Regions from separate parts of the Pantoea sp. SGAir0175 genome, predicted to be linked through region 2. Evidence: riboswitches for the same ligand, from Rfam matches in the RefSeq annotation. Region 2 holds a riboswitch; each other region holds the start of a gene.
The links. A riboswitch is a leader RNA that binds a small molecule or an ion and turns the genes downstream of it on or off. The one in region 2 is predicted to bind thiamine pyrophosphate.
Positions count from the first base shown of each region.

Region 1 (3,727 bases), on a different contig from region 2:
ATCACATCGTAAGCCACCTGACGCGCCAGCGCCGGACCGCGCCGCACGTCCAGCGCCGACCGCGCCACCATGCCAAAACTGATTTTGTGGCCGTGCGGCAGAAAGCGCGTGGCTGGCGGCAGACGCCGCTGCATCGCCGTCAGCGCGGCTTCTCCGCCATAAGCCATCACCACGTCTGCCTCGCGGAACCACTGCTGCTCAGTGCGTTCATCACCGCCCTGCCACCATAAGACGGCCAGACAGTCGCCCAGCTGCGGATCGATCTCCGCCAGCAGCTGGGCGAACCAGCCCGCCATCAGCGGCTCTGCGCTCGCCACTTTGCCCACGCTTCCCGCCTTCACCAGCAGGCCGGCAATCAGGCTCCACAGCGGCAAACCCGGCACATTGCCGGCCCAGACCTGCAGCAACAGCTGTGGACCAAACGCGCGGGCCAAGCCGCCTTTTGGCCGCGGCTGAAAATCGTCCAGCATCTGCACGTTGCCGAAATCTTCCGCCAGAAAACGCCGCAGCTGCGGTTCACGGAAGGTTTTGAGATAGCCGGTTAAACCGAGCCGCAGCATCCCGGCGTCATAGCCGGTAACCAGCGGCAGCAACCGCTCCGCCTGCTGGCGCAACGGGTGCGAACGGTCAAGCAGGCGCGAGATGGCTTCATCAATCAACGCGGTGATGCGCACTACGCTCAGGGTGTGCAGGTAGCGGCGCGCGTTATCGCGAACGCTGGCCGCCAGCGTGGCAATCTGCGCCTCGGACAGCACCGGCACGCACACTTCCAGCGCGCTGCCCTGCTGGCCAAAGTGCAGGCTGTGCCACGTCACCTCGCTGTGGCGGATGCCCGGCAGATGGCCGGCATACACTTTCATGCCCGCGCCTGCGCGGCAGCGAGAAACGATTCCATCGCCAGCGAGCAGCCTTTGGCATCGGCGCCCGCGACGCGGCCCAGCAGCTGAAACCCGCCGGGCACCATCACGCCGGCATCTTCGGTCAGAATGGCGGAAACAGAATTGAAATGGGCGAGATCGTGATGCACCAGTACGCCTGTCTCCCCTTCCGGCACGTCCGCACCGGTCAGCGGATTGACCACGCGCGTGCGGATCCAGTGCGGTCCGGATTTCACCGGCGGGCAGATTTCATTGCCGGCATCGTAAAACTGGGTGCTGAGTTCAGTCATGCCGTACATATTGATGCAGTGTGAACGCGGCACGCCGAGCGTCTGCTGCAGCGCGCTATAAAACGCTTCCGCCGCCACTTCACGCGACTGGCCCTTAAAACCCCCGGTGTCGAGGATGCGGCTGCCCGGCGGCAGCACGAAACGTCGCTGCTGACGTGCCAGTTCGTCCAGCAGATGGACAAAACTGTAGCTGGCGCCCAGCAGGGCATAAGGCTGGCCGCTGGCCTGCGCCTGCTCCAGCGCGGCGATCAGACGCGCGATTTTCAGGCCCTGCGCATCGACCATCACTTCGCTGTCTGGCGTGCCGCATTCGTGCATCGCCAGCGTCAGATAGTGGGCCAGCGAAGAGTTGGGCAGCGCGCTGCTGGGCGGAAACAGAATTGCCATCGGCAGGCGCGAATGTCCGGCCATAAAACGCTGGCGGAAGTTGATCAGCATCGAGCGATCATAAACCGCCAGCGTCGGGTGATAGCTGCGCCCCCGGCCGGTACCCGTGGTGCCGCTGGTCATAAAGATGTGGGGAATCTCCGCCACCGGACGGCAGCTCAGCGTCAGATCTTTAAACGCGGTGATCGGCACCGCCGGAATCTGCCGCCACTGTTTGACCGTCAGCGGCGTGCGGCCGCGCTGGCGGGCGAAACGGGCGTAAGGGAGATTGTGTTCGAATTGCCACGCGAACAGCTGCAGCGCCAGCTGGTTGAAATCCGCTTCCGTGGTTTCTTCGCGCTGCATAAACGCCAGCAGCGCGGCAATGATTGACGTTTCGGTCATGAAGGTGCCCTCTTTGGACTGCGGCATAACGGCCAGCCAGGGCCTGAGAAATGCGCAGGATTCGCAGAAAGGCGCAAAGAGGGAATGAGGGCGTGCAGTGACCCCGGTTCCACATCCCTACGCCGGTATTAGCCGGATCAGGTTCAGAGGGTCACTACGTTGCCGGCCGTGACAGCCGCGCGGGTAGAATCTCAGCCCTCTAACAGGGCACCCCTTGGAACAAGCTGCATTCTGGGGTCGGAACGGAGGGCGTGTCAAGGCGGGAAGGCGCAGAACCCCCCGCTTCAGCAACGCGATTATTAACGCGCAATATCACTCACAGGAGCGCGATCAGCCCGGCTGACGCAGGCAAAGCGATCGCTGAGCAGCGGATAGTTTTGCGCATCCGGCAGTTCAAAGTGCCACCATTCGGTGGGCATCCCGACAAAACCGCCGCCGAGCATGATGGCGTTCAGCAACAGGCGATGGCGCTGCGCCTGCTGCGGCACGTTGGGATGGAACGGGTGCGACTCAGCAGACATGTCGTCAAACCCGGTCCCCATCTCCAGAATATTGCCCGCCTCATCCACCAGCGTCACATCGATCGCCACGCCACGGCTGTGATTCGAGCCCCGCGCCGGTGGCACCACATAATCCGCGTCCGGACAGGCATCCCACAAGTGCCACTGCGCCTGCTGCGGACGATACGCGTCCAGCACCAGCAGGCGAAATCCCGCCAGCAGGGCGATGTCGCTGCTGCGGCGCAGCGCGGCGGCGGCATCCGGATGCAGCAACGCCTGCGCGTCGCGATAAATAGCATACCCGGCGATGTTATCGGCGGTGGCGTACTTCAGATCAAACATCAGGCCCGGCAAGGTGGCAGCCAAATCGATTAATTCAACGTCCTGCACTGTACATCATCCTGTTAATTGTTAGCCGGCAGCGTAAAGGGCTGGCGCGGCAGCGTGGTGAGTCGCTCTGCGCCCTGTGCCGTGACGCGCACGGTTTCACTGAAGGCGAGGCCCTGCGCTGAAATATACATGTGAAACACCATGTTTTCCTCCAGTAACCACGGCGCCTGAGGATGAAAACAGCAGCTGAAATCGCTCGGACGCGGAGTGCGCGTATACAGACCCAGCGCATAACCGGTGATGTTGCTGTAATCCTCACGCAGCCCGGCGCTGAGCACCGCCTCACGCGCGACGGCATCCACCGTACAGGCCGCAACGCCCGGCTTCATCGCCCGTAGCTGGCGATCCTGAATGGCGATCAGCTGTTGTGCCAGCGCCGCGCGCGCCGCAGAGATTCCACCGACAATCAGTGGACGCATCAGGCGCGCGCTGTAGTGCCGCACTTTTGGGATCAGCTCAACGTGCAGCACATCGCCCGCTTGCAGACGCTGCTCATGGCCGCTGGCATGCAAAAAGCCGCTATCGCCGCTGGCGATGACAATCGGTCCGGTTTCACCGCTGTCAGCACCGAGCCGCAGAAATTGTGCCGCCGCCAGCGCGGCGACATCACGCACACGCCAGCCGCCCTGCACCTGCGCACTCAGCTGGGCCAGCGTGGCATCGGCAATGCTGGCGGCCTGGTGTAAGCTGGCGATTTCAGCCTGAAATTTAACGCTGCGCAACCGGTCGCTGATGCCGCTGACATCACACCAGCGCACCCCGGGCAGATGGCGCGCCAGCTGCTGCCAGCTATGCACCGTCATGCCGTAGGATGCATAATCCGCGCCCAGCCGCGCCCGCTGATAGCCGCGCCGCGTCAGGCTTTGCGCCACTGCCAGCCACGGATCGTCTTCATCAC
Region 1 covers NZ_CP028082.1:494,324-498,050, forward strand. Annotated here, with positions in the region: gene C1N56_RS21550 (acyl-CoA reductase) at 1-860, opposite strand, end outside; gene C1N56_RS21555 (LuxE/PaaK family acyltransferase) at 857-1,939, opposite strand; TPP riboswitch at 2,035-2,164, opposite strand; gene ddpX (D-alanyl-D-alanine dipeptidase) at 2,239-2,829, opposite strand; gene C1N56_RS21565 (M24 family metallopeptidase) at 2,844-3,727, opposite strand, start outside.
Region 1: linked by a shared signal. The riboswitch ahead of C1N56_RS21555 (LuxE/PaaK family acyltransferase) and the one ahead of thiC (phosphomethylpyrimidine synthase ThiC) in region 2 are both predicted to bind thiamine pyrophosphate.

Region 2 (3,727 bases):
CCGGCGGCGGCAACAGGGGCAGATCATCGTAGCGATACCAGCCAGCATCCAGCAGCTCTTTACCATCGTGCTGCAGCTCGCCGCCATCGTACTCCGCCATGAACGCCATCATCAGCGAGTGCGGGAACGGCCACGGCTGCGAGGTCACGTAACGCACATTTTTTACCCGCACGTTGCTCTCTTCCATCACCTCGCGGGCCACCGCCTGCTCCAGCGTTTCGCCGACTTCGACAAAACCGGCCAGCACGGTGTAGATGCTGTTGCGATGGCGCGCATGGTTTGCCAGCAGGATCTCCTCACCGCGACGAATCGCCACAATGATGCAGGGGGCGATTTGCGGATAGTAGCGCTCGCGGCAGTGGCTGCACAGGCAGGCAAATTCGCGCTTGCTGTGCTGCATTTCATGGCCGCAATAGCCGCACCAGCGATGCGAACGGTAGAACTCTGCCAGCTGCACGCCGCGCCCGGCGAGCTGAAACAGACCGACATCTTCGTCAATTAGCTGGCGCACCGAGGCCATATTGTCCGGACGCGCTTCGCATACCAGCCAGACGTTTTCGCCCTGCCACTCGCCAATCACTCTGCCGCTGCTGCCGGTCAGGCCAAACTCGCCGGATAAGCCATGCGGCAACTCGCCTTGCGGCAACCAAAGTTTCTGCGCGGAGCTGACAATCCACCAGCCAGCGTCTACGCTTGAGATCTCACGTTGCATCTTAATCGTTGTCCTTAGCGTCAAATGGCACGCTGAAATCCTGATGTTAAGTGTGTAATAAACAACTATAACTCACCTGGAGCCCCGTATGCTTACCCAGTTAGATAACCTGACCGAGCGTGTAGGTGGCGGTAATGAATTAGTCGACTCATGGTTGCGCGCCCGTCGACAGCTGCTCGTCACCTATTACGAGTTAATTGGCATGAAGCCGAACAAAGAAGCGCTGACCGCGCTGGATGAACAGGCGCTGGATGCGTTTTGCCATCGTCTGGTGGACTATCTCTCTACCGGCCACTTCAGCGTTTACGAGCGCATCATCAGCGAGATGTCCGGCGACAGCCCGATGATTGCGGCGGCGCAGATCTATCCGGCGCTGGAAGGCAATACTGAACGTCTGATGCAACTGTATGACAGCCATCTGCAGCAGGCCATTAATGACGACAACTGCGTGGATTTCCAGCAGGCGCTGTCAGAAGTGGGCGAAGCGCTGGAGTCACGCTTTACGCTGGAAGACAAACTGATTCAGCTCGCCTGGGATAACCAGCTGGCGCGCCCGCCGGTGGCCAATGACAGCACCATTGCTCGTCCGGCCTGAACCGCTGCAGTTGTAAAAGACTTGTTATTCAGGAAAAGCCCTTTTATGCTGAATGGGCTTTTTTATTGTCTTTTTAAACGACAATCCACAATCAAACTTTGCGATATAAGCGCAGCGTGCAACAGTCAGTAAAGTCGCTTATCGCGTAAAACGTAAACTTGTCGGAGTGCCCTTAGGGGCTGAGACCGTTAATTCGGGATCCGCGGAACCTGATCAGGTTAGTACCTGCGAAGGGAACAAGAGTAGATGTGATCAGCACGGTGCAGTCAGGCGCCCGCACCGTTTCTGTTACTCCTTCCGGACTCCGGACAAGCAGCTTCCCCTTGTTTTCAGGAAACTTGCTATGTCTGATGCTAAAACCTCACGTCGTGAACAACGCGCGCAGGCGCAAAAATTTATCGATTCGCTCCAGGGAACCGCCTTCCCTAACTCCAAACGTATCTGGATCAGCGGCAGCCGCGCGGATATCCGCGTCCCGATGCGCGAAATTCAGCTCAGCCCGACGCACACCGGCGGCAGCAAAGATCATCCGCAATACGCAGAAAATGAACCGGTGCCGGTGTATGACACTGCCGGTGCCTATGGCGATCCCCACGCGACCATCAATGTGCATCAGGGTCTGGCAAAATTACGCGCCGGCTGGATTGCCGAACGCAACGACAGCGAAACCATCAGCGCACTCAGCTCAAGCTACAGTCAGCAGCGGCTGGCAGATGACGGGCTGGATCATCTGCGTTTTGAACACCTGCCGCTGCCGCGCCGTGCCAAAGCGGGTCGCCGCGTCACGCAGCTGCATTATGCACGTCAGGGCATCATCACGCCGGAGATGGAGTTTATCGCGCTGCGCGAAAACATGGGACGTGAGCGTATCCGCAGTGCAACGCTGTTGCAGCAGCACGCCGGCCACGGCTTCGGCGCGCAGCTGCCGGAGAATATCAGCGCCGAATTCGTACGCGCCGAAGTGGCCAGCGGCCGCGCCATCATTCCTGCCAACATCAATCACCCCGAATCAGAGCCGATGATTATCGGCCGCAATTTTCTGGTAAAGGTTAACGCCAACATCGGCAACTCGGCGGTAAGTTCGTCGATTGAAGAGGAAGTGGAAAAACTGGTATGGGCCACGCGCTGGGGGGCAGATACCGTGATGGATCTGTCGACCGGCCGCTATATCCATGAAACGCGCGAGTGGATTTTGCGCAACAGTCCGGTGCCGATCGGCACGGTGCCAATCTATCAGGCGCTGGAAAAGGTCAACGGCATCGCAGAAGATCTTAACTGGGACATTTTCCGCGATACCCTGCTGGAACAGGCTGAGCAGGGCGTTGATTACTTCACCATTCACGCGGGCGTGCTGCTGCGCTATGTGCCGATGACCGCACAACGACTGACCGGCATCGTGTCGCGCGGCGGCTCCATCATGGCGAAGTGGTGCCTGTCACATCATCAGGAAAACTTCCTCTACCAGCATTTCCGCGAAATCTGTGAAATCTGCGCCGCCTATGATGTCGCGCTGTCGCTCGGTGATGGTTTACGTCCCGGCTCGATTCAGGACGCCAACGACGAAGCCCAGTTTGCCGAACTGCGTACCTTAGGCGAGCTGACGCAAATCGCCTGGCAATATGATGTGCAGGTCATGATTGAAGGCCCCGGTCACGTGCCGATGCAGATGATCCGCCGCAATATGACCGAGCAGCTGGAACATTGCCATGAAGCGCCGTTTTATACGCTGGGCCCGCTGACGACCGATATCGCGCCGGGCTACGATCATTTCACCTCCGGGATTGGCGCCGCCATGATCGGCTGGTTTGGCTGCGCGATGCTGTGCTACGTCACGCCGAAAGAGCACCTTGGCCTGCCGAATAAAGAGGATGTTAAGCAGGGGCTGATTACCTACAAGATCGCGGCGCACGCTGCCGATCTGGCTAAAGGCCATCCCGGCGCGCAGATCCGCGACAACGCCATGTCGAAAGCTCGCTTTGAGTTCCGCTGGGAAGATCAGTTTAATCTGGCGCTCGACCCGCATACCGCGCGGGCCTATCACGACGAAACTCTGCCGCAGGAATCCGGCAAAGTGGCCCACTTCTGTTCCATGTGCGGCCCCAAATTCTGTTCAATGAAAATCACCCAGGAAGTGCGCGAATTTGCCGCCCGTCAGCAGACTGAAGCCCAGCCGATAGCGCTGGGGATGGCGCAAATGTCCGATGCCTTCCGTAGCCGTGGCGGCGAGCTGTATCACGCCGCCGATGCCCTGAAAGAGGAAAAATGATGACTGAAGCCTTCCCTGCCACCGCGCCAAAACTGGGGCTCTATCCGGTTGTCGATAGCGTGTTGTGGATTGAACGCCTGCTGGCAGCCGGCGTGCGCACCCTCCAGCTGCGCATTAAAGATGGCGATGATCGTCAGATTGAAGCCGCAGTACG
Region 2 covers NZ_CP028081.1:3,823,794-3,827,520, forward strand. Annotated here, with positions in the region: gene nudC (NAD(+) diphosphatase) at 1-712, opposite strand, end outside; gene C1N56_RS17885 (Rsd/AlgQ family anti-sigma factor) at 801-1,307, shown strand; TPP riboswitch at 1,460-1,560, shown strand; gene thiC (phosphomethylpyrimidine synthase ThiC) at 1,651-3,573, shown strand; gene thiE (thiamine phosphate synthase) at 3,573-3,727, shown strand, end outside.

Region 3 (3,727 bases), on a different contig from region 2:
GCCGCCACAGCTTTGCTGCGACCCACATCCTGCAGGGTGAACAGCGTCTGGCGATGCAGGTTATGCAGCGCGACCTGATCATCATCGTACAGGCACAGCTGACCGACGCCCGCGCCCGTCAGCTGAGGCAGCAGCGTGGCGGCCAGCCCACCGGCACCGGCTACCAGCACGCGGGCGCGAGCCAGTTTCTGCTGCCCGACGACGCCAATTTCCGGCAGCATCATCTGGCGTTGGTAGCGTTCCATTGCGCGCTCCTTAGTTCAGGTTAGCGAGGCCGAAGATCGGCGTTGAGGCCACGGCCATATCACGCTTCTCCATCAGCCCGGCATCGCGCGCGCCCTGCCCGGCGGCGATCGCCTGGCTGAACGCGCGCGCCATCGCCACCGGATCGCCCGCTTTCGCCACGGCGGTATTGAGCAGGATGGCATCGAAGCCCATCTCCATAGCCTGCGCTGCCTGTGACGGTGCGCCGATGCCGGCATCAATGATCAGTGGAATATCGCTGAACCAGGCTCGCATCGCCCGCAGCCCGTCAATATTTCGCAGTCCCTGGCCGGAGCCGATGGGCGCGCCCCACGGCATCAGCAGTTCACAGCCGGCGGCCAGCAGTTTTTCACCGACTATCAGATCCTCCGTGGTGTAGGGAAACACCTGGAAGCCGTCGGCGCACAGAATGCGTGCCGCTTCGACCAGCGCGAACGGATCGGGCTGCAGCGTGTCGGCATGACCAATCACTTCCAGCTTGATCCACGGCGTGTTAAACAACTCGCGCGCCATGTGCGCGGTGGTGACGGCCTCTTTGACCGTGTGGCAGCCAGCGGTATTGGGCAGCACGCGCACATTCAGGCCCGTCAGCAGCTCGCGAAAAGCCGCGCCCGCCGTGCCTTCGCGGCGCAGGCTGACAGTGATAATTTCACTGCCGGATGCGGCGATCGCCTGCTGCAAAATCGCCGGTGAAGGGTAGCCTGCGGTGCCGAGCAGCAAGCGTGACTGCGGTGTAAAATCGTAAAACATCGCTCAGCCTCCCTGCATCGGTGACAGGACTTCCAGCTGCCAGCCTTCCTGCAACTGCAGGCTGGCATACTGACTTTTCGGCACAAAATCGCCATTGCAGGCGGTGGCAACACAGACCGCATCGATTTGCTGTTCGATCAGCAATTCGCTGAGGCTGCTGGCCTCAGTGCTGATGGTGCGGCCGTTAAGCTGAATATTCATGGCTAACCTCCCCGGACAGGCGCTGCATCAGCTGTTCTGCCATCATTGGTGCCAGCAGAAAACCGTGACGATACATGCCGTTAAGATAAAAAATACCGTTGTGATAGTGGATTTCCGGCAGATTAGCCGGCCATGCCGGACGCAGACCGCTGCCGCTTTCGATGACGCGCGCTTCCGCCAGCGCCGGGTGCAGGGTGTAGGCCGCGCTGAGCAGTTCCATCATGGCGCGCGCGCTGATAGCGCTGGCATCGTCGCTTTCGATCATGGTGGCGCCGAGCATGAAGTGGCCGTCGCGACGCGGCACCAGATAACAGGGAAAACGCGGATGGAGCAGACGAATCGGCCGGGAAAATGACACCTCATGACTCTGCAGGATCAGCATTTCCCCACGCACCGCGCGCAGGCCGGAGAGCTGCGCTCTGGCATGGATACCGCGACAGTCGATGATCCGGCCCGATGGCTGGCGCGCATCAAAGCGGACGCCGCGCTGCAGCAGTTTGTCACGCAGTTCAGCCAGCGCACGGCGCGGATCGAGATGTGCTTCGCGCGGGAAAAACAGTCCGCGCGCAAACCGGTTTTCCAGCGCCGGTTCAAGCGACGCCGGATCAACCCATTGATGCGCCGTCGTCATGCGCGCGAAGCGGTTTAACTCCGGGTTATCACGCGGCGGTGCCAGCACTAACGTACCCTGATGCACCACGCTGCTGACGCGCGTTTGCCACCATGCCGCAGCATGCTGGCCGAGGGTAATTACGTCGGCTGGCGCGCTTTCTGCTTCACACCACGGCGCCAGCATGCCACCGGCAAACCACGAGGCAGGCTGACGCGCTTCATCATCAATGACCTCGACGGTTTCGCCGCGCTCAGCCAGCAGCGTGGCAACACAAAGCCCGGACACACCGCTACCGAGCACGCTCCAGCGGCTCATGAACAACGATCCGGTAAATAATCTGGGAAATTCACATCGGCCTCTCAGTGATAACTGAGACCCGCAGATACAGGTGAAGGGAATCGACGCCAGCGATCGGGCTCGCCTTTGCGCCAGACGGCTTTGCACATGAAGCCGTCAGTCTTCCTACGCCAGTATCAACTGGGTCAGGTTCAAAGGGTCGCTAAGCCGCGCAGTGCGCTATTAGCCTCTCAGTCTCTCAGGCGAGACTCCCCCGACGCGTCTATTTGTATTGCAGGCGCTGGCTGGCGTCAAGCAGCATGTTAACCGAACTGCCCGCGTTGTGGATCAAAATTGCAACATATGGTATACCAGACGGATAGCGGGTAGATGATAAAAAAGACTTTTTTATTATTCACTTATAAATTTTTCAGCTAATCATGGAAGCATTATGAATAAGTTTCGGGTGGCTTTTATTAAAGCAGGATGGCATCAGGCGATCGTGAACAACGCGCTGGTGGGCTTTGAGCAGGAACTGGCAGAACAAGGCGTCGAAAATACATTAACAAGCTATGACGTACCCGGCGCGTTTGAAATGCCGCTGCTGGCTAAACGCCTGGCCGAAACCGGCAAATTTGATGCGATTGTCTGCGCCGCGCTGGTGGTCGACGGTGGCATCTATCGTCATGACTTTGTCGCGCAGGCCGTCGTCGATGGCCTGATGAATGTGCAGCTCGCCACCAATGTTCCGGTGTTTTCGGTGTCACTCACTCCGCACAATTTTCAGCCGGTCGACGCGATTGAAGCGTTTTATACCGAACATTTTATTAAAAAAGGCAAAGAAGCCGCACGCGCCGCTCTGATGATTCATCAGCTACAGATCGATTAATATTTTTTAAGCGGTAGCGGTAATAATTGATGGCCGGATTAAATAAAGAAATTTCTGGCCGATGAATATTTCAACGCGGGGCTATTGACGGCGGGTGATGAAGTGAAATGATTTCGCCAGCATTCCCGCTGGCGAAATCCTGAGTACCGGTAAAATTAACGGCTGACTTCGTGACCAATCAGGCCGCCGATAGCCGCGCCGCCGAGGGTACCGAAGGTGCTGCCACCGGTCAGAACAGCGCCGCCCACCGCACCCACACCGGCGCCAATGGCGGTGTTGCGGCCACGATGAGACATGCCACAAGCCGTTACAGAAAAGGCTAGAACCAATACCACTGCGATATTAAAGCTGCGTTTTAAAACCATCAAAATCCTCATTACCATTAATTCTAATGGAATGTAATAGTGTTAACTTTGTTTGTTGTTTAGCCGCCAAATACCTGGCGTAGCGTGCTTATCCTGGAGGCAAATTTAAGGGGCTTTGCATTTTTGTGGAAGGTAAAAATTCCTATTTTATGCCGGACCTGTCAGGTGCTGGTTATTATTCGTACCTTAAGCCAAATAAAAAGGCATGGCGTGAAGGTTCACGCCATGCCTCGCTGACTTACCGCGTAATGAATTAACGCTGCGGATGATTAACTTCTACTGGTCGTAAATCAAACACCAGCACTTCAGCGTTGTTACCGTTAGCGAACTGCAGCGCCGTCTCATTGCGTACGCGCGCGCCATCGCCGG
Region 3 covers NZ_CP028082.1:694,847-698,573, reverse strand. Annotated here, with positions in the region: gene C1N56_RS22600 (HesA/MoeB/ThiF family protein) at 1-245, opposite strand, end outside; gene C1N56_RS22595 (thiazole synthase) at 256-1,014, opposite strand; gene thiS (sulfur carrier protein ThiS) at 1,018-1,215, opposite strand; gene C1N56_RS22585 (FAD-dependent oxidoreductase) at 1,199-2,143, opposite strand; TPP riboswitch at 2,271-2,390, opposite strand; gene C1N56_RS22580 (6,7-dimethyl-8-ribityllumazine synthase) at 2,556-2,993, shown strand; gene C1N56_RS22575 (glycine zipper 2TM domain-containing protein) at 3,149-3,358, opposite strand; gene C1N56_RS22570 (pirin family protein) at 3,612-3,727, opposite strand, start outside.
Region 3: linked by a shared signal. The riboswitch ahead of C1N56_RS22585 (FAD-dependent oxidoreductase) and the one ahead of thiC (phosphomethylpyrimidine synthase ThiC) in region 2 are both predicted to bind thiamine pyrophosphate.